2 regions of the Pseudomonas sp. VD-NE ins genome follow, and region 2 is predicted to be linked to the other one. Evidence: riboswitches for the same ligand, from Rfam matches in the RefSeq annotation. Region 2 holds a riboswitch; the other holds the start of a gene.

Region 1 (11,144 bases), 890 kb from region 2:
TGATCCGCAACGGCGCCGAGCAAAACTTCCTGCGCCTGATGCCTGCCGACTCTCGTGAGGATTTCCTCGACGATTGGTACCAGAGCAGCGGCCAGTTCAAGATGTGGCTCGATTATGAGGCGATCGATGACGACAAACCGACCGCGCTGAAGCTCGATGAGAAAAACCCGAAATACGACTTCGCCATGCAATTGTTGGCGCGTTACGGCGATCTCAATGCGCGCCCGGACCCAATCAATCGCTGCGATGGCGCCTACTGCTCGCGGCCGAATATCGACCCGGCGCTGCAAAATGCCGAGCAGGCGCTGAGCCGCCTGACTTCGCGTCCGGCGGCCGGTTTGAAGGTTATCGATCAGTTGCCGGAAGCAACGATGCTGCGCATTGAAACCGCCAGCGGCAAACGCGAGGTCTACAGCCTGATGCGCAACCGCGCGCACAGCAACGTAGCGTTCCTGCTCGGTGAATCACTGCGCTATCAGCCTGGGCTGGACACCCTCACGATTTATCCGGGCGTGCTCAGCAGTTATCCGAATTTCATCTTCAATATCCCTGCCGCTCAAGTGCCTGAATTTGTCGATGCCATGGAAAACGCCAAGGATGCCAATCGCTTCGAGAAAATCGTCGAACGCTGGGGAATCCGTCGCAGTCATCCGCAATTCTGGTTCTATTTCCATGATCTGAGCCAGTATCTGCACGAAACCGACCCGGTGGAAGAGGGCGTGCTGGACATGAACCGCTACGAGAATCTTTGATCGTTTGAGATTGGCCTGCTGTCACAGATTTTGAGCAATCCTCATTTCCTGTGGGAGCGGGCTTGCCCGCGAAGGCGGAGTGTCAGCCAGCATCAATGTTGAATGTGACTGCCTCTTCGCGGGCAAGCCCACTCCCACAGGGTTCAGTGGTGTTTTAGAGACTGTGAGCAGGAGCGGGCGATGTTGATTTCAGTGCAAGCCCTGCGTGCGCTTGCAGCGTGGGCGGTGGTCTGCCATCACTTCATGCAGATTTTCTTCGACTTCCAGGCACGCGGGCCGATCGGGCAGCTGTTCATCGACAAGGGCGCGGTGGGCGTCGACATCTTCTTTGTCATCAGCGGTCTGGTGATTTTCCTCTCGACCGAAAACAAAGCGCTGCCGCCCGCGCGTTTCCTGCTGTATCGGCTTTTTCGCATCGTCCCGGCGTACTGGCTTTACACGCTGTTGATGGCACTGCTGGTGGTATTCGCCCAGCCGTTACTGCCGGATCAGACGGTGGACTGGGGCCATCTGTTGCTGTCGTTGCTGTTCATTCCTACCGAGAATCCCGGCGGCTACGGCATCTATCCGACGTTGAATGTCGGCTGGACGTTGAATTACGAAATGCTTTTCTACCTGCTGTTTGCCTGGGCGCTGCTGTTTCGCTTGCAGGTGCGGTTGTTGGTGGTCGCGGCGCTGTTGTTTGCCGTGTGTCAGGCCTGGACCGGGTTCGGCTGGGTCAGCGCGTTCTATCGCTCGGACATCGTTTACGAGTTTCTGCTGGGGATCGGCATTGGCATGCTCTATCGCCGGGGCTGGATCGGCGCCGGTTTATGGTTGCCGCTGGCTGGCATCATCGCGGCACTGCTGACGATCTATCATTTGGCACCGGCGCCGCGGTTGCTCAACTGGGGTTTGCCCAGTGCGGTGTTGGTGTTGTCCTGCATGGCGCTGGAGCGGTATGTCGAGCGCAGTCGCGTGCTCAAACTGCTCGGCGATTGCTCGTATTCGGTGTATCTGATGCACGTTCTGGTGTTGTCGGCGGGTGGTTTTATCGCGCGGCGCTACGGTATCAACCCGTATTTGATGTTTGTCGTGTGCGCGCTGGCCATCGGCGTTGGCTCCTGGTTGAGCTACGAATGGGTGGAAAAACGCAGCTATCGCTGGCTCAAGGCGCGGATCGACGACGGGGCGGACGAGAATCTTTCCCGACAAAAATACTAGGACTTTGTCCGGCGCAACGATTGGCGTAAACTGCGCCCAAGCCTGCGAGGAGTTTCCATGACCGCTATTACCATTACCGACGCCGCTCACGATTACCTGGCCGATCTGCTCTCCAAGCAGAACACCCCGGGCATCGGCATCCGCGTCTTCATCACCCAGCCTGGCACCCAGTACGCCGAAACCTGCATTGCCTACTGCAAGCCGGGCGAAGAAAAACCTGAAGACACCGCGCTGGGGCTGAAAAGCTTCACCGCTTACATCGATCACTTCAGCGAAGCGTTTCTCGATGACGCCGTTGTCGACTACGCCACCGACCGCATGGGCGGCCAGCTGACCATCAAGGCGCCAAACGCCAAAGTGCCGATGGTCAACGCCGACAGCCCGGTCAATGAGCGCATCAACTACTACCTGCAAACCGAAATCAACCCGGGGCTGGCCAGCCACGGCGGTCAGGTCAGCCTGATCGATGTGGTTGAAGACGGCATCGCCGTGCTGCAGTTCGGTGGCGGTTGCCAGGGCTGCGGCCAGGCGGACGTAACCTTGAAGGAAGGCATCGAGCGCACTCTGCTTGAGCGCATTCCTGAGCTGAAGGGCGTTCGCGACGTGACCGACCACACGCAGAAAGAAAACGCCTACTACTAAGGTGTTCGCTGCGGACATGAAAAACGGCGCCCCGTGAGCGCCGTTTTTTTATGGGTGAGTTTTTTATGGATGAAATGTACTGACGCCTTCGCGAGCAGGCTCGCTCCCACTTTTGGAATGAGGTCAAATGTGGGAGCGAGCCTGCTCGCGAAAGGGCCTTCAAGGGCGATAGAGGTGAGCATGCCCAGCGCGATACAACGATGACTCGCTAAACACCTCACTGCCCAAAACGCGCCCAACCAGAATCAACGCCGTACGCCGAAACCCTTTGGCCTCGACCTTCCCGGCGATATCCGCCAGCGTTCCCACCACCCAATCCTGATCCGGCCACGTCGCCCGGTGAATCACCGCAATCGGGCAGTCCGCGCCGTAATGCGGCAGCAGTTCCGCCAGAATCTTCTGCAGATGGTTAACCCCCAGATGAATCGCCATCGTCGCACCATGCTGCGCCAGACTGCCGAGCTCTTCGCCTGCCGGCATCGCGGTCTTGTCGGCGTAGCGGGTCAGAATCACGCTTTGCGACACGTCCGGCAACGTCAGCTCCGCACCGAGTAACGCCGCACAGGCTGCCGTTGCCGTCACTCCCGGAATGATCTCGAACGGAATATCCAGCTCGCGCAGATAACGGATCTGCTCACCGATCGCGCCATACAGACTCGGATCGCCGGAATGCACCCGCGCCACATCCTGACCCTTGGCGCGTGCGGTCTTGATCAGTTCGATGATCTGCTCCAGATGCAGTTCAGCGCTGTTCACCACCATTTCCGCCTGATGGCCATCGAGTACTGCAGCAGGCACCAGCGAGCCTGCGTAGATAATCACCGGGCAGCTGCGGATCAGCCGCTGGCCTTTGACGGTAATCAATTCCGGGTCGCCGGGGCCGGCGCCGATGAAGTAGACGGTCATCGTTGAATCCTGAGTAAAAGAGGGCACAACCGCGTTGCAGATGAACAACGCTCATGATCAATGGCGGGGATTATCGGAATTTTACGCCGCGCCGGCCAATGCCAACGTGGCCTGAGCGTATTTCTGCCGGGAAATCAGCAATTTTGCCGGAGCCTGAATCAGCTGTTCGGCGAGTGCCAACGCTGCACTTTCCGCCACGCCGTAGCAACCGGTGCGCTCGTAGGCAATTTGCGAATGGTGGCTGAGTCGTTGCTGATAACTGGCCAGTTCTTCGCTGCTGAAGTACAGCAAGGGCAGGGCCAGTTGCGTGGCAAGTTCTTGCAGGCCCGGCTCGTCGCGCTTCAGGTCGATGCTGGCCAATGCCTTGACCGCTTCAAGCTCTATGCGATGCGCCTGTAAGGCTTGGTCGAGTAACGCGCGCAGCGTGCTGGCCGGGCAGCCGCGCTGGCAGCCCAGACCGACCACGAAGGTCGGCGCTGCGCTGTCATCGGTCATGCGTGGTATTGGCCAGCGCTTTTGCGGCGGAACAACCAGGCGCTGATCAGGCCCAAGGCGAGCCAGAACGCCACGTTGGTCAACTGCGAAGCGATTTTGAACTGAGCTTCCAATGCCTCGGGGGCGAGCATCGAATGCACTTCCGGTTGCGGCGCGCCGATCACGTGCGGCACGGCGAGGATGGCCACGCCGAGGATCTTCATCAGCCAGTGGCGGCTGAACACGATGAGAGCCAGGCCGGCAGCGGTCGAAGCGGCCGTGCCGATCCACCACGTCTGCCGCGAAGCCAGATCGGCTGCAGCGGTGCCGGGCAGTTCAGGCGGCAGGCCCAAGGTCGGCGCAAGCACGAACGTCGCATAACCGGCCAGACCCCAGAGCAGACCTTGCGAGGTTTTTGTCGGTGCACGCAGGGTGTAGAGGCCGGCGAGCATCAGGGCGAAACCGACGGCCACCACCAGATTGCCGCCCGTGGTCGAAACCACGCGCTGCCAGCCGTCTTCCGGCTCCCAGGCGTCGGCATCGTGGGTGTGCGCAGCCACGCCAGCGGCGTGTTCGTGAACCGCCACCGGCTCGGACTTCTCGAAGGTTTCCGCCTGCAGAATCAGCGGCGAGACCCAAAAGCTTTGCAGCAGGGTGAGGAGCAGGGCGGCCAGCAGACCGGTGAAACCTGCGGTTTGCGCAATACGCTTGATCATGTCGGCAGGTCTCAGTGGCACGGGAACGCGGCGCTGTGGCGGGTATCGTGGGCGGCGTTGTGCACCGCTTCGATGTGCGAGAAACCGGCGAAGTAGACCAGGCTGGCGCCGAGGATCGACGCAAAGATCGCGGCGCTCAGGCGTTGGCTCAGGGTGGCGGTGCTGGTGATTTTGTCCGTGTTGCTGCCGGTGCTGCTGATGATCGACATGGCGCTTCCCTCTGGAGTGTCAGCGGGTGATTTGAGCGCATGAAAACCCCTGCGGGTCGGGCTCGCAGAGGTTCGAACAGCGCCCGCCCACCGCGGGTTTGTTATGTTCAGCGACGCACAAGGTGCGGGCTGTGTGTTGCGGGCCGGTCTCCGGGCTCACGAGGGGTTGGCGTCAGGCCGACCTGCAAGCGTCACCTTCCCATGCCGCACTGGCACAGTGGTTTTGACGCTTCGCTCGCTTACCGTTGCGGGGGCAGCACTGGACTGACATGGGCTTGAGTAAAGCACATGATTCACCGGTTTCCCGTTTCACCCTGTGAAGGGCACCCGTAACAAGTTGTGTAGGAGAGCATGAGGCGGGGATTTGAGTCAATGAATGGGGGGCATATCCGTTGCTGCGGTAACGGCTGCTTAGGGTTCCGCCCTTACGGCGGGTCACTTTTTACAAACGCCTAAAAAGTAACCAAAAACGCTTTGCCCTGACGTTCGGCCCGCTCGCTAAAGCTCGGGGTTCCTTCGCTCCGGGATTGATCCGGGGGGCATCGTCTACGGTTTGCTTCGCTGCACCTCCTCTCGATGTGTTTGGCTGCGCCAAACGGTCGCTACGCTCCCCCCCCCGGATCAATCCCTCCACTCAGCCTGCCGACGGGCTCCGAGATCAAGATCAAGAGCAGGCGAGCTGACACTCGGCCTATTGAGTGGTGAGGAGCACAGCGTGTTCGGCTTTGGTTTTGTGGTGAATTCTCCCCTCATCGGAACGCCGCCCGCCCAGCCCTCTCCCGGAGGGAGAGGGAGCCGATTTGTGGGCTTTTCAGAATCTGAGTTCAACTCGATATCGCACGTCGGCGTACCTCCTCCAAACACCTCAATCAGTTCCCTCTCCCTCCGGGAGAGGGCTAGGGTGAGGGGCTTTTGATCTGGCTTGTGATTTTTGCTTTTCAAAGCCTGAGTTCGACTCGGTATCGCACGTCGGCGTACCTCCCCCAAACACCGAGATCAGTCCCCTCTCCCTCTGGGAGAGGGCTAGGGTGAGGGGCTCTTGATCTGGCTTTGGTTCTTGATCTGGCTTTTGATCTGGCTTTTTTGCCCCTTCGGCAGGCCGAGCGAAGGTGTTCATCCGGGGGGTAGGCGCGCAGCGCCGTTCGACGAAGTCGAACACATCGAGAGGAGGTGCAGCGAAGCAAACCGTAGGCGATGCCCCCGGATGGACACCGTAGTGAGGGAACACTGAGCCTCAGCGAAGTGCCGTACGCCGGGGCAAAGCCTTTTGCTTACTTTTCGGCGTCTGGAAAAGTGAGTCGCTGTAAGAGCGAAACCGCCAGCGGCGGCACCCGCAGCAAAGGATATGCTCACATAACCAAACCCCAACCCCATTGACCCATAAGCAAGCCATGCGTAGCCTTGCGCCTTCGAGGTTCTTCGGCCCACGCCGAAGCTAAGAAGGGAACGCGGTCAATGCCGCGGCTGCCCCCGCAACTGTGAACGGTGCTGTTCGCTGCCACGCCACTGCCAGCTCAACTTATGAGCCAGCGGGAAGGCGCAGCAAACGCCAGGCCCAACGCCTGAACACCGTCAGCCAGGAGACCTGCCTCGCACAGATTCTCACTACAACCGGGCGGGGTGATCCGGTGGCGAACGCTTCCGGCGCGCACGCGCGTTGCCGGTTCTCGTCCCGTATGCCCGCCGCTTGCCAAAGGGCATACCGATGAAAACACTGGCCAAACTCCCCGTCACCATCGTCACCGGCTTCCTCGGCTCGGGCAAAACCACACTGCTGCGGCACATGCTCGACAACGCTCAGGGCCGCCGCATCGCGGTGATCGTCAACGAGTTCGGCGAGTTGGGCATCGACGGTGAAATTCTCAAGCAATGCACCATCGGTTGCACCGAAGAAGAAGCCACCGGCCGCGTTTACGAACTGGCCAACGGCTGCCTGTGCTGCACCGTTCAGGAAGAATTCTTCCCGGTGATGCGCGAACTGGTCGCGCGTCGCGGCGATCTCGACCACATCCTCATCGAAACTTCCGGTCTGGCCCTGCCAAAACCTTTGGTGCAAGCCTTCCAGTGGCCGGAAATCCGCAGTGCCTGCACCGTTGACGCGGTGATCACCGTGGTCGACAGCCCGGCCGTGGCCGCTGGCACTTTCGCTGCGTTCCCGGATCAGGTCGATGCTCAGCGCAAACTCGACCCGAACCTCGATCACGAATCGCCGCTGCACGAACTGTTCGCCGACCAACTGGCCAGCGCCGACCTCGTCATCCTCAACAAGGCCGACCAGACCAGCCCGGAAGATCTCGCTCGCGTCCGCGCTGAAGTCGCCGAAGAGCTGCCACCGGCGGTGAAAATCATCGAAGCCAGCAACGGCCGTCTGCCGCTGGACGTGCTGATCGGCCTCGGCGCCGGTTCCGAAGAACACATCGACAGCCGTCACAGTCACCACGACCATCACCACGGTGAAGGCGATGATGATCACGATGACCACGATCACGACGCCTTCGATTCGATCTCCATCGAACTGCCGCAGGCCGACGAAAGCCTGCTGCTCGATGCCCTGACGCAACTGGTGGTCAAGCACGGCATCCTCCGTGTCAAAGGTTTCGCTGCCATTCCGAACAAGCCGATGCGCCTGCTGATCCAGGGCGTGGGCACGCGTTTCGACAAGCATTTCGACCGTCAGTGGGGCGCCGATGAAGCGCGCGTCACGCGTCTGGTGCTGATCGGCCAGGAACTCGACGCCGCCCAACTCGAAGCGCAACTGCGCGCCGCGCTCAGCGTTTAAGCCATGCACCTGCTCAGGACTCAGCCCGGCGGTTTCGTCTCGGATGACAACATTGCCGACCTTGGCCAAACCCCCGCCGAGCTGGTGATCCTGTGCAGCGGCGACTCTAGCCTCGCGCTGCTCGCCGAAGCCGCGCAGCAGTTGCCCGAGGATTACCCGAGCCTGCGTCTGGCCAATCCGATGCAGGTGCAGAATCACGCTTCGGTCGATCTGTACGTCGATGAAGTGTTGCGTCACGCCAAGGTGATCCTGATCTCGCTGCACGGCGGCATCGCCTATTGGCGTTACGGCGTCGAGCGTCTGATCGAGTTGTCCGAGCGCGGTGTGCAGGTGATTCTGGTGCCGGGCGATGACCGGCCCGATCCGGAGCTCAGCGACCTGAGCACCGTCAATGCCGAGGATCGCGACCGGCTCTGGCAATTCTTGCGGCAGGGCGGTATGGGCAATGCGCTGGATTTCTTCCGCTGCCTGGCCACCCGTTGGCTCGCCCGCGATTACGCTTGGGAAGAACCGCAAGCCCTGCCGCGCACGGCGATTTACCACCCGAATAAAACCAGCGCCGCACTGAGTGACTGGCAAGCCGAATGGCTGCCCGAGAACCCGGTCGCGGCGGTGCTGTTTTACCGCTCGCATTTGCAAGCGGCGAACACCGCGTTCATCGATGTTTTCTGCCAGCGCTTGCAGGTGGCGGGTCTTAATCCGTTGCCCATCGCGGTGGCCAGTCTGAAAGAGCCCGGCTGCCTGACGGTAGTCGAGGATTGGTTGGATGAGATCGAGGCCGGTGTAATTCTCAACACCACCGGATTCGCTCAGTCCAGCCCCGAAGCGCCGCACTTGCGGCCGTTTCGCCGCGACATCCCGGTGATTCAGGCGATCTGCGCGCAGGACAACGAGCCTGGTTGGCGTGACAGCGAGCAGGGCCTCGGCCCGCGCGATCTGGCCATGCACATTGCCTTGCCGGAACTCGACGGACGCATCATCAGCCGGCCGATCAGCTTCAAGGATCTGGCCTGGCGCAGTGAGCGCAGTCAGTCCGATGTGGTCTGCTATCGCGCGCAGCCTGAGCGCATGGATTTTGTCGCCGAACTGGCGCGGCGCTGGATCGATCTGGCGCGGGTGCCGAACGGCGAAAAACGCATCGCGTTGATTCTCGCCAACTACCCGACCCGTGATGGCCGCATCGGAAACGGCGTCGGTCTCGACACGCCGGCAGCGGCGCTGAATATTTTGCGTGCCTTGCAAGCTGAGGGATATCCGCTCACCGCTGAGCTGCCGGAGAGCGGCACCGAGTTGATCCAGCAATTGCTCGGCGGCGTCAGCAACGATCTCGACACGATTGACCTGCGCCCGTGCCAGCAAAGCCTGGCGATGGACGATTATTTAGCGATGTTCAATGCGCTGCCCGAGGCCAATCGCGCCGCCGTGATTGAGCGTTGGGGTGCGCCGCAAAACGATCCGATGTGCCGCGACGGCCGCATGATGATCGCCGGCACTCGCTTCGGCCTGACCTTTGTCGGCATTCAACCGGCGCGTGGTTATCAGGTTGACCCGAGTGCGGTCTATCACGATCCGGATCTGGTGCCGCCCCACGCTTATCTGGCGTTCTATTTCTGGCTGCGCAACACCTACGACGCCCATGGCGTGATCCACGTCGGCAAGCACGGCAACCTCGAATGGCTGCCGGGCAAAGGCGTGGGCCTTTCGGAAAACTGCTGGCCGGACGCATTGCTCGGGCCGCTGCCGAATATCTACCCGTTTATCGTCAATGATCCGGGCGAGGGCGCGCAGGCCAAACGGCGCACGCAAGCGGTGATCATCGATCATCTGATGCCGCCGCTGACCCGCGCCGAAACTTACGGTCCGTTGCGCAATCTGGAGTTGCTGGCCGACGAGTATTACGAAGCGCAGTTGCTTGATCCGCGCCGCGCCCGCGAACTGCAGCGCGACATTCTGCAACTGGTGCGCGAGACGCAGATCGACCGCGAACTGCAACTCGACGCCGGACTGGACAGCGACGCCGACGCGGCGATCTGGTTGCCGCGCCTGGATACGTATTTGTGTGATTTGAAGGAATCGCAGATTCGCGATGGTTTGCACATTTTTGGTGAGTCACCGAGCGGCCGTTTGCGCATCGATACGTTATTGGCGTTACTGCGCATTCCGCGCGGTGACGGCAAAGGCGCGCAATCAAGCCTTTTGCGCGCACTCGCCAAGGCATTCGAACTGGGTTTCGATCCGCTCGATTGCGCGTTGGCCGACCCATGGACCGGCCCGCGTCCCGAAGCACTGCAAGCGCAAAGCGATGAAGTCTGGCGCACCGCCGGCGACACCCGCGAACGCCTTGAACTGTTTGCCACACAGCTGATTTCCCAAACCCTGCACGATCCCTGTGGGAGCGAGCTTGCTCGCGAAGGCGTCGTGTCAGCCAACACTTCATTCACTGACACACAGCTTTCGCGAGCAAGCTCGCTCCCACAGGGATCGGGGGGGGCTGATGTGAATGCGATTATCCAGTCGCTGCGTGAAGTCGTCGCTCCACGCCTGGACGCCTGCGGCCCTGCTGAAATGCGCGGCCTGCTCGACGCCCTCAGCGGCCGCTTCGTCCCCGCCGGCCCAAGCGGTGCACCCAGCCGCGGTCGCCTCGACGTTCTGCCCACCGGCCGCAATTTCTACTCGGTGGACGTGCGCAACCTGCCGACCACCACCGCATGGCGCATCGGTTTCCAGTCGGCGACGTTGATTCTGGAACGGCACCTGCAGGACCACGGCGATCACCTGCGCCAGCTCGGTTTGTCGGTCTGGGGCACGGCCACCATGCGCACCGGCGGCGATGACATCGCTCAGGCCATGGCGCTGATGGGCGTGCGTCCGGTATGGGCCACCGGCAGTCAGCGCGTCGATGATTTCGAAATTCTGCCGCTGAGCCTGCTCGACCGACCGCGTGTCGACGTCACACTGCGGGTTTCCGGATTTTTCCGCGATGCCTTCGCCAACCTGATTCGTCTGTTCGACGCGGCGGTGCAGGCAGTAGCGGCACTGGACGAGCCGGACGATCTCAACCCGTTGGCCGCCAAAGTGCGTGCCGAACGCGAGGCGCTGCTGCAATCGGGCCTCGATGAGGACACCGCGCGGCGCCAGGCCGGCTGGCGGATTTTCGGCGCCAAGCCCGGTGCTTATGGCGCCGGTGTGCAGGGCGCGATCGATGGGCGCTTGTGGCAGAGCCGCGAAGACCTTGCCGAGGTCTATCTGAACTGGGGCGCCTACGCTTACGGCGGTTCTGACGAAGGCACCGCCGCCCGCGAGCAATTCGTCCAGCGTCTGAGCCAGGTGCAAGCAGTGCTGCAGAATCAGGATAACCGCGAGCACGACTTGCTCGATTCCAACGACTATTACCAGTTCCAGGGCGGCATGCTGGCTGCCGTGGAAAGCCTGCGTGGTGAAGCCGCGGCGAGTTATCACGGCG
Region 2 (11,144 bases):
AGCTGACGATCCGATCCCACGGCCCGCCCTCGACCACTGCCGCACGCATCTGCGCCCAGCCGTTTTCGGTCAGCGCATCATCGAGGCTGCCACGCAAGCCACCGCCCAATTCAGTTTCGCCATGGCGCAGCAAATCCAGGCGCAGGGTCATGCCGGACGATCCGCCACCGCTGCTTCGGCGAATGTCGCCATCTGCCCGTGCAGATCACAGGCCAGACGCAACAACGGCACCGCCAACGCGGCGCCACTGCCCTCGCCCAGACGCAGGCCAAGCTCCAACAACGGCTCGGCATTCAGGGTTTCCAGCACATGGCGATGCCCCGGCTCGGCACCACGGTGACCGAACAACAGCCACTCGCGACATGCCGGATTCAAACGCACCGCAACCAGCGCCGCGACTGTGCAGATAAAGCCGTCGACCAGCACCGCAACGCCTTCTTGCGCCGCTGCCAGATACGCACCGACCAGCGCGGCGATTTCAAAACCACCCAGATTGAACAGGGTCTGCAACACATCGCCACGCTGTGCGGCGTGCAATGCCAGCGCGCGTTCGATCACTTGCGCTTTATGGCTGACACCTTCGGCATTCAGCCCGGTGCCGGGGCCGGTCAGATGCGCCACCGGGCAATCGAGCAAGGCGCAGGCCAGCGCACTGGCGGCCGTGGTGTTGCCAATGCCCATTTCGCCACCGATGAACAACTGCGCGCCCGCCGCTTTCGCTCGCAACAGACTGTCGCGACCGCCCTGCAACGCCAGTTCGCCCTGGGCCTGAGACATTGCCGCACCCTGAGCAAAGTTCGCCGTGCCCGCGCCGATATTCAAGTGGCGCACACCGGGCAGGTTCAGCGAGGGATTTACTGTGCCCAGATCGACCACTTCCAGTTGTGCACCGAGCTGCCGCGCCAGCACGCTGATCGCCGCACCGCCGCTGACGAAGTTGAGCAGCATCTGCCCGGTGACTTCCTGCGGGAAAGCCGAAACACCTTCCGCGACCACACCGTGATCACCGGCAAAAATTGCGATCCAGACTTGCGAGAGCGTCGGTTTGACCTGGCCTTGCAGGCCGGCCAGTTGCACCGCGACCGATTCCAGACGCCCCAGCGAACCGGCCGGCTTGGTCAGTTGCTGCTGCCGCGCCGCCGCTTGTTCAACGACGTTGAGATCGACCGGTTTGCACGGGTTCAGCCACCAGGTTTGAGTCATAACGCAGGTCCTTTCAGAGTCAGGGGCAGGCCGGCGACGGTCAGGACAACACGCTGACAGCGCTCGGCCAGAGCTTGATGCAGCCAACCGGCTTCATCGACGTAGCGGCGAGTCAATTCGCCCAGCGGCACGACACCCATTCCGGTCTCGTTGCTGACAAAAATGATTTCTCCCGGCAGCAAGGCCAGGCATTCGAGCAAGGCTTCGCGCTCGGCGGCGAGACGCTCGGCGTCATCGAGCATCAGCAGATTGGTCAGCCACAGGGTCAGGCAATCAACCAGCAGGCAACACTCGGCGCTGGCACTTTCGCGCAGGACGCGGGCAAGTTCCAAGGGTTCTTCGATGAGTGCCCAGTCCGCGGGACGGCGGGCGCGGTGGTGGGCGACGCGGTCGTTCATCTCGCCATCGAGGGGCTGGCTGGTGGCGATGTAGGTCACGGCCAGGCCGCTATCGCTGGCGAGCTTTTCGGCCAGACGACTTTTGCCGGAGCGGGCGCCGCCGAGGATCAGTTGGAGCATGGGTTTATCCACAGAGTTATGTGTTGAGGCAATTGGCCCCTTCGCGAGCAAGCTCGCTCCCACAGGGTTATGGGGTGTAAACAGAATCTAAAGCCAACCGGTAATTGTGGGAGCGAGCTTGCTCGCGAAGAGGCCAGCACAGGCACCTCAAATCCCACAGAGCTGACACAACAGATCAGTATCCAGATGCTTCTCCACCAGATCCGCCAGCCGTTCGATATCGCGCTCGCGCAAGCCGTGATAATCCACCGTCTGCACATCGCTCAACCCGGCCCAGCGCAGCAACGCCGCACTCGCCGCCGGCGATTCAAACAGACCATGCAGATAAGTGCCGAACACTTGTCCGTCAGCACTCTGTGCACCGTCGCAACGGCCATCATTCAGATGCACCGCCGCATTCTCCAGCGCCGGTCCGCTGGTCACGCCCGCATGAATTTCATAACCGCTGACCTCGGCATCTTCCAGCGCCAGCCGTCCGCGTACATTGCGCAACTGCTTCTCGGCTTCGAGCGTTGTTTCGAACGCCAGCAAGCCCAAACCGGCACTCGTGCCCGGCGCACCTTCAAGACCGAGCGGATCATGCACCTGCTCGCCGAGCATCTGCAGACCGCCGCAAATCCCCAGCACTTTGCCGCCGTAACGCAAGTGCCGAGAGATCGCCGTATCCCAGCCATTGGCGCGCAGATAAGCCAGATCACTGCGCACGCTTTTCGAGCCCGGCAGGATGATCAGGTCAGCAGCAGGAATCACTTGCCCCGGGCCGACAAATTGCAGATCGACCTGCGGATGTAAACGCAGCGGATCGAAGTCGGTGTGGTTGCTGATGCGCGGCAGCACCGGCACCACCACTTTCAGAACTTGTTCGGCTTTGTCGGTCTGGCGCTGATCGATGCCGTCCTCGGCCTCCAGATGCAGATCCATCACGTACGGCAGCACGCCCACCACCGGTTTTCCGGTACGTTGTTCCAGCCAGTCGAGGCCCGGTTGCAGCAAGGCGATGTCACCGCGAAAACGGTTGATGATGAAACCCTTTACCCGCGCCTGTTCACTCGGCGACAGCAACTCCAGCGTGCCGACCAGATGCGCGAAAACCCCGCCGCGATTGATGTCGGCAATCAGCAAAACCGGGCAATCCACCGCTTCGGCAAAGCCCATGTTGGCGATGTCGCCGGCGCGCAGATTGATCTCGGCCGGCGAGCCTGCACCTTCAACCATCACCAGCGGATACGCCGCGCTGAGCCGTTCGTGGGACGCGAGCACCGCTTTCATCGCGATGGCTTTGTAGTCGTGATACGCCACGGCATTCATCGACGTCACCGCGCGACCATGGATGATCACTTGCGCGCCGGTATCGCTGTTGGGCTTGAGCAGCACCGGGTTCATGTCAGTGTGCGGTTCAAGAAACGCCGCTTGCGCCTGCACGGCTTGCGCACGGCCGATCTCACCGCCATCGGCGGTCACCGCGCTGTTGAGCGCCATGTTCTGCGGTTTGAACGGTACGACCGCCACGCCCTGGCGGGTCGCCCAGCGGCACAGTGCCGTCACCAGTGTGCTTTTACCGGCGTCGGAAGTGGTGCCTTGTACCATCAGGGTGGTCATGGGTGGTCCTTGGCGAAAGCGTTTAAAGCGCGTTCGAGACGCGCTTCTTCAGCGGCATCGGCAGGCAGGCCAAAGCGCAGACTGCTGTTGTGGGTGAAGAGGCGCAGGAGGATGCCGCGACGGGCCATGAATGCGTGCAGCGTTTCGGCATGCTCGGTGATCAGCCACTGGAACAGCGCGCAACCGCCCTGCGGCTTGAAACCGTAGCGTTCCAGCAACGCTGCCAGCCGTTCACTGGCCTCATCGCTGCGAATCCGTTGGCGTGTGTGCCCTTCGGTGTCTTGCAGACACGCTTGCCCGAGCACCCGCGTCGGCCCGCTCACCGCCCAAGGCCCGACCTGTTCGGCGAGCAGCTTGAGCAACTTGCGCTCGGCCAGGACAAAGCCCAGACGTACCCCGGCCAGACCGAAAAACTTGCCGAACGAACGCAACACGATCAGCCCGACTTGATGGGCATGCGGGGCCAGGCTCAGTTGCGGCGTGTTGTCCATAAAGGCTTCATCGACCACCAGCCAGCCACCGCGCCGGGCGAGCCGCGCATGCCAGTCAAGCAGGCGCGCCGGGGTCAGGCTCAGGCCGGTCGGATTGTTCGGATTGACCACCACCAGCACGTCGAGACTGTCGAGAAAGAACTCGACTTCCTGCTCCAGCACCTCGCGCACGATATAACCACTGCGGCGCCACGCTTCGGCATGTTCGGCATAACACGGCGACAACACACCGACCTTGCCGGCCCGGCGCAAACGCGGCAACAACTGGATGGCCATCTGCGAACCGGCCACCGGCAGCACTTGCACGGCACCGTAGTAATCGCACGCGGCTTGCTCCAGACCGTCATCGGTTTCCGGCAAACGCGCCCAGGCGCGCAGCGGGATGTCCGGGATCGGGAATGGCCACGGCGCCAGACCGCTGGACAGGTCGAGCCAATCCGCTTCGGCAATGCCGTAATCGAGTGCCGCCTTGCGCAGCCGGCCACCGTGCTCAAGCATAGAATTCAGCCCCCACGCAGAGAATCAGCAGCCATAACCATACCCCGCGCTGGACCAATTGCCAGCCACGGTCGATGGAATCTGCGTCAGCCGCTGCGCCCTCGCCAAGCTGCGGACGGTCGTGAAGTTCACCGTGGTAAATCGCCGGCCCACCCAATTCCACGCCCAGCGCACCGGCGCCGGCCGCCATCACGGGACCTGCGTTGGGGCTGTCCCACTTCGGCGCCTGGGTGCGCCAACACTTCAACGCGAGTCGGGTTTTGCCCAGCAGCGCGTAGGTCAATGCCACCAGACGCGCAGGAATGTAGTTCAACACGTCGTCGATTTTTGCTGCGGCCCAACCGAAACGTTCGAAGCGTTCGTTGCGATAGCCCCACATCGCATCGAGCGTGTTGCTCAAGCGGTAGAGCACTACGCCCGGCGCACCGGCGACGACAAACCAGAACAGCGCGGCAAACACCGCGTCACTGCCGTTTTCCAACACTGACTCAGTGGCAGCGCGAGCGACGGCGGTGCTGTCGAGTTCATCGGTCTGGCGGCTGACCAGATAGCCGACACGCTTGCGCGCCTCGTCCAGATCATCCGCGCGCAGGGCAGCAGCGACGGGCGCGACATGTTCACCGAGGCTGCGCATGCCGAGGGCGCAATACAGCGCGAGAATCTCGACGACCCAGCCCACGTACGGCGCCCAGGAAAACGCCGTGGCGAGCAAGGTCAGCGGCAGCACGGCAATCACCCACGCGGTGACGCCATGGCTGCGCCAACCCCGGCCACCGGCGTTGAAACGTTGCTCGATGCGCCCGGCAAAATTGCCGAAAGCCACCAGCGGATGCCAGCGTTTCGGTTCACCGAGCAGCGCATCCAGCGCGACCGCAGCGACACTCAACAACGCCACACTCATTGACTCACTCCCCAATAATTGTCGTACAGCAACTCATTGAGCGGACGCGCCTGCGCCCACCCTTCGAGTACCAGCATCGGCGCCGGATAGAATTCCTTGACCGGGCCCAGGCATAAAACGGCCAGAGGTTTTGCGCCTTCGGGCAACTTCAACAGATCAGCCAGTGCCTGTGGCTCGAACAATGATACCCAGCCCATGCCGAGTCCTTCGGCACGCGAAGCCAGCCACAGATTCTGGATCGCGCAGGACAGCGAGGCCATGTCCATTTCCGGCAGCGTGCGACGACCGAAAATGTGCTTTTCGCGATCGTCCTTCAATGCGGCAACCAGCACTTCGGCGCAGTCATGGATACCTTCGACCTTGAGCTTCATGAACTCGTCGCTGCGCTCGCCGAGGGCTTCAGCCGTGCGGATGCGTTCTTCTTCCACGAGCTTCTGGATCTGGCCACGTAAAGTTCGGTCGCTGATGCGAATGAAGCGCCAGGGCTGCATCAGGCCGACGCTTGGGGCCTGGTGGGCGGCTTCCAAGAGTCGGCGCAGCAGATCCGGCTCGACCGTGCCGCCAGTGAAGTGGCGCATGTCGCGGCGTTCGGCGATGGCTCGATAAACCGCTTCGCGTTCGGCTTCGGAGAATGTGTTGTCGGTCATGGCCCCATCGCTGGCAAGCCAGCTCCCACAGTGGGTGGTGCAATACCTGACGAAACGCAATCCCCTGTGGGAGCTGGCTTGCCAGCGATGGCGGCCTCAAGGTCAGTCACAAACAGTGCAGCGACAGCCACAGGATTCGACGGAAAATAGAAGTGCACATAAGAAGCCGTCATCCGCCCTTCCCGATAAACCGCCTCGGCCCCACGCCCGCCATTCGGGCTCAAGCCACGCGCAATCGGCGGCAACTCAGTCGTCGTCAAGGAGTGGTGATAAGTGTGCCCGCGCAACGACCCTTCCGGCAGATCCACCGCCTGCAGCGCCAGCGCCGCCAGACGCTTTTGCATCACCGCGTCGCCCTTGAGCAACCCGACCAGTTCAGCACGCGTACCTTCAACATCGGTCAGCGAGTCGAGCAGATACAGCATCCCGCCACACTCAGCGAGCAACGGTTTCCCCGCCGCATGATGCGCACGAATCGCCTCCAGCATCGCGGTGTTCTGCGACAACGCAACGTGGTGCAGTTCCGGATACCCACCGGGCAAATACAGGCTGTCCGCCTCAGGCAATTGCGTGTCGCGGATCGGCGAGAAGAAACTCAACTCGGCGCCCATCGCGCGCAGCAGATCCAGACTCGCGCCGTAGGTGAAGGCAAACGCTTCATCTCGGGCGACGGCGATTCGTACATTCTTCAGCAGCGGCTCGACAGCGATGACGTCCGGCGCGGCGAACTCCACGGCCGGTGGCAGCGCTACCTCGCAACTGCTGGCCAATGCATCGGCGGCAGCGTCGAGGCGTACATCGAGGTCATTCAATTCACTGGCCTGGACCAGACCGAGATGGCGGCTCGGCAATTCGATGCCGGTTTCTCTGGACAACGCGCCGTACCAGCGCAGCCCCTCAGTGAGGCTGCCTTCGAGCAATTGCGCATGGCGCAAGGTGCCGACTCGATTGGCCAATACACCGGCAAACGGCAGATCCGGCTGATACTTCGCCAAACCTAGCGCCAACGCACCAAAGGTCTGCGCCATCGCCGTCCCATCAATCACGCCAAGCACCGGTACACCGAAGTGTCGCGCCAGATCGGCACTGGACGGCGTGCCGTCGAACAGGCCCATCACGCCTTCGATCAGAATCAGATCCGCCTCGGCGGCGGCTTCCCATAACAGACGACGACTTTCCTGCTCGCCGACCATCCACATGTCCAATTGATACACCGGCGCACCGCTGGCGCGCTCGAGAATCATCGGATCAAGGAAGTCCGGGCCGCATTTGAACACGCGTACCTTGCGCCCCTGATTGCGATGCAAACGGGCGAGCGCGGCGGTGACGGTGGTCTTGCCCTGACCGGAGGCCGGCGCGGCGATCAGGACCGCCGGGCAGTGACGTGGTTGATTCAAAGTTCGACGCCTTTCTGCGCTTTGATGCCGGCCTGGAAGGCGTGTTTGAGCATGCCCATTTCGGTGACCGTGTCGCCCATCTCGATCATTTCCGGCTTGGCCGCGCGACCGGTGACGATCACGTGCTGCATCGGCGGACGCGCCTGCAGATCGCTGAGCACCTGATCGAGATCGAGGTAGCCGTGCTTGAGGGCGATGTTGAGTTCGTCGAGCACCACCAGACCGATCGACGGATCGCGCAGCAGCTCACGGGAAACCGCCCACGCGGCTTCGGCAGCGGCGATGTCGCGCTGACGATCCTGGGTTTCCCAGGTGAAGCCTTCGCCCATCACGTGGAAGCGGACTTGCTCGGGAAAGCGGCGGAAAAACAGCTCTTCGCCGGTGCTGTTGCGGCCCTTGATGAACTGCACCACACCGCACTGCATGCCGTGGCCCATGGCGCGGGCGAGCATGCCGAAGGCCGAGCTGCTTTTACCTTTGCCATTGCCAGTCAGCACCAACACCAGACCGCACTCGTCGGGCGAGTTGGCGATGCGTTCATCGATCACGGCTTTTTTGCGCTGCATACGCGCCAGATGGCGTTCGTCGCGCTCGGGGGAATCAGTCATGGGGGAGCTCTCCGTTGAGGCTGGATAACGGCGGGCAGGCACAAGAATAGACGGCAAAAAGCCTGGCATCGCCCACCGTGATGCCGCTGGATGGATCAGGCCGGTCTCCGGGCTCATGAGCGGCGTTTCGCCTGACTGCGCGCCTTCCCGCTTCTTTCGAGGCAGTGGCTCAAGGCGCAGTTTTCACTCATTTACCGTTGCGGGGGCAGCGCCGGGATCGTGGTAGTTCTTCGCTTGAAGACAACCCTCACCGGCTTCCCTGTTTCACTCTGTCGACAGCGGTCACAGAGCACCTGAAACAAGCCGCGAAGGTTAGAGGGTTGGGGGTGGAGCGTCAATTAAAGAGGCGGCCATCGGGCGAATAACTGCCGCCGATCAATTATCTGCCGCCAATCTTGTGCCACACTGATACAAATGATATCAAAGAGCCATGCTTTTCCCGAAAAGCCCACCACAACAATAAAGGATGATGACGATGCAAGGCATGATCATCAGCAACCCGCGCCTGGAATTTCTGCGCCCGGTGCTTGAACGCTGGTTTGACTGTATCGACCGCTACAACGCCGTTCGCGGCGACAGCGACACGCCTTACTGGCATGACGAGAAGGCCAATCTCGGATTGCTCTCGGCAGCGGCGTGGATGGCCGAGCTGGTTACTTTGAACGACACTGCCACGCGCAAACAGAACGAAGAAGGCGAGCGCAACGCTCGCGCCGATCTGTTTCTGGCCGGCGCCGAAGACCGCGCCTTTATCCAGGCCACCCAGCGCTGGCCAAAGGTTACCAACCTGAATCTGACTCAAGCCCTGCTGGACATCACCAACGACGCCAAACGCATCAGCTATGCCAGCGACCTCAAGCTCGGCTGCCTGTTTGTCGCGCCGCAAAAAGCCCAGCACAGCGCCAGCCCCGAAGAGTTGCAGGACATGGTCGACGACCTGCAAAAGGAACACACCTGCGCCGTCGCCTGGTATTTCCCCTATGCCTATCGCAAATTGCGCAGCGAAGCCGGCAACTATCACCCGGGCATCGCCGTGCTGTTCAAGGAAGCCCGCGGCTGAGCAGTTGAACCATCGGGCTTGCGCCCTCCTCTATGATTAGGAATGCATTCATAGGGAAGATCAGCAATGCGCAAGCCCCAGTTCGTTTTTGTCATCGCCTTCGCCGGAGGACTCGCCGCCTGCGGTGAAACCTCCAGCCTGCAAGTCTCCGACGGCACCGGCCCGTCACCAAAACTGCCCGAACCGAACAAGACCCTGATCCCGACGGTGAACATCGCCCCGGCGATCGGCTGGCCCGCGGGCGGTAAACCGACCGCGGCGGCGGGCACTCAGGTGGCAGCGTTCGCCGAAGGCCTCGATCATCCACGCTGGCTCTATGTCTTGCCCAATGGCGATGTGCTAGTGGCGGAAACCAATGCCCCGCCAAAACCGGATGACAGCAGCGGCATTCGTGGCTGGGTGATGAAGAAGGTCATGGGCAAGGCTGGCGCTGGCGTACCGAGCCCAAACCGCATCACCTTGCTGCGTGACGCCGATCACGATGGCGTGGCTGAGACGCGCACGGTGTTTCTGCAGAACCTCAACTCGCCGTTCGGCATGACGCTGGTCGGCAATGACCTGTACGTCGCAGATACCGATCGCTTGCTGCGCTTTAACTACGAACCCGGCGCGACCGAGATCAAGTCGCAACCAATCAAGGTTGTCGATCTGCCCGGCGGCACGCTGAATCACCACTGGACGAAAAACGTTATTGCCAGCAAGGACGGCAGCAAGCTGTACGTCACGGTCGGCTCGAACAGCAACGTCGGCGAAAATGGTCTGGATAAGGAGGAAGGCCGCGCGGCAATCTGGGAAGTCGATCGGGCGACCGGCAATCACCGCATCTTCGCCTCAGGCATCCGCAACCCCAATGGCCTGGCCTGGGAGCCGAAAAGTGGCGCGCTGTGGACAGCGGTCAACGAACGCGACGAGATCGGCAGTGATCTGGTGCCGGACTACATCACCTCTGTGAAGGACGGTGGTTTCTATGGCTGGCCGTTCAGTTACTACGGTCAGCATGTCGATGTGCGTGTTACGCCGCAGAACCCGGACCTGGTGGCCAAAGCCATCGCCCCGGATTACGCGGTCGGGCCGCACACCGCCTCGCTGGGCCTGAGTTTTGCCGAGGGCAACGCCTTGCCGGCGCAGTTCAAGGAAGGCGCGTTTATTGGCCAGCACGGCTCATGGAATCGCAAACCGCACAGTGGCTACAAAGTGATTTTCGTGCCGTTTACCGGTGGCAAGCCGAGCGGCAAACCGGTGGATGTGCTGACCGGTTTCCTCGACAAGGACGAGAATGCGCTAGGTCGGCCGGTGGGCGTGGTGATCGATCAGCAAGGTGGCTTGCTGGTGGCGGATGATGTCGGCAACAAGGTGTGGCGAGTCTCGGCCACGAAGTGATGTTGAATGTGACCTGAAACAACTGTGGGAGCGAGCCTGCTCGCGAATGCGTAGTGTCAGTCTCCATTGAGTTGACTGATACACCGCTTTCGCGAGCAGGCTCGCTCCCACATTAGGATTGCTGCGATTTTACTAAGGGTTATGCGCCAGATGTTCCGGCTGCAACACCCGCTTGGCACTCAGATAAGCTTTCTGCCAATACGCCTTCGACAGGCTGTCCAGCTTCACCGTGCCGCCCGTGGCTGGCGCATGCACGAAGCGCCCTTCGCCAACGTAAATCCCCGCATGACTGACCTGCGAGCCGCCATTGGTGGCGAAGAAGATCAGGTCGCCAGTCTGCAAGCCTTCCTTGCCGACGTTCGGCGCCTGCATGACGATCATCTCGCGCGTGGAACGTGGCAGCGAAATCCCCGCCGCATCACGGTAGACAAAACCGATCAACCCGCTGCAATCAAATCCCGAATCCGGCGTATTGCCGCCCCAACGATAAGGCGTACCGACCAGGCCTAGCGCGCGAAACAGCACGTCTTCAGCAGCAGGCGAAAAAGCTTGGGAGGGACCGAATACGACAGGAGCGCGAACCACTGGCGCAGGCGGTGGTGTGCGACTGGCGCAGGCGCTGAGCAGCGCTGCGAAGAAGATCAAAGTGAGGCGGGCCGACATCGTCATAAGCAGAACATCCTGATCTGGCTGCGGCTTTTTCTGCCGATGGACAGAAAACAAAACCGCCTGCGTGAGCACGCAGGCGGTTTGCCATCAATATAGATTCAGGATTCTAGCGGCTACGCGGCAAACTTCAAGTAAGACTTTAACTTCACCTTGTAAAGTATACGTCTACTCTG

The links. A riboswitch is a leader RNA that binds a small molecule or an ion and turns the genes downstream of it on or off. The one in region 2 is predicted to bind cobalamin.
Region 1: another riboswitch for cobalamin. It lies ahead of cobW (cobalamin biosynthesis protein CobW); the one in region 2 lies ahead of cobO (cob(I)yrinic acid a,c-diamide adenosyltransferase).

What each region holds. Positions count from the first base shown of each region.
Region 1 is NZ_CP134772.1:2,802,094-2,813,237, forward strand. Features, by position in the region: gene RMV17_RS12330 (fatty acid cis/trans isomerase) at 1-752, shown strand, start outside; gene RMV17_RS12335 (acyltransferase) at 933-1,955, shown strand; gene nfuA (Fe-S biogenesis protein NfuA) at 2,013-2,597, shown strand; gene cobM (precorrin-4 C(11)-methyltransferase) at 2,757-3,503, opposite strand; gene RMV17_RS12350 (cobalamin biosynthesis protein) at 3,585-3,998, opposite strand; gene RMV17_RS12355 (CbtA family protein) at 3,995-4,693, opposite strand; gene RMV17_RS12360 (CbtB domain-containing protein) at 4,705-4,902, opposite strand; cobalamin riboswitch at 5,026-5,248, opposite strand; cobalamin riboswitch at 6,298-6,510, shown strand; gene cobW (cobalamin biosynthesis protein CobW) at 6,608-7,681, shown strand; gene cobN (cobaltochelatase subunit CobN) at 7,685-11,144, shown strand, end outside.
Region 2 is NZ_CP134772.1:1,909,414-1,920,557, reverse strand. Features, by position in the region: gene cobC (alpha-ribazole phosphatase family protein) at 1-151, opposite strand, end outside; gene cobT (nicotinate-nucleotide--dimethylbenzimidazole phosphoribosyltransferase) at 148-1,203, opposite strand; gene cobU (bifunctional adenosylcobinamide kinase/adenosylcobinamide-phosphate guanylyltransferase) at 1,200-1,721, opposite strand; gene RMV17_RS08470 (cobyric acid synthase) at 1,869-3,320, opposite strand; gene cobD (threonine-phosphate decarboxylase CobD) at 3,317-4,309, opposite strand; gene cbiB (adenosylcobinamide-phosphate synthase CbiB) at 4,302-5,210, opposite strand; gene bluB (5,6-dimethylbenzimidazole synthase) at 5,207-5,857, opposite strand; gene RMV17_RS08450 (cobyrinate a,c-diamide synthase) at 5,854-7,254, opposite strand; gene cobO (cob(I)yrinic acid a,c-diamide adenosyltransferase) at 7,251-7,862, opposite strand; cobalamin riboswitch at 7,943-8,174, opposite strand; gene RMV17_RS08440 (hypothetical protein) at 8,338-8,922, shown strand; gene RMV17_RS08435 (sorbosone dehydrogenase family protein) at 8,989-10,302, shown strand; gene RMV17_RS08430 (C40 family peptidase) at 10,435-10,971, opposite strand.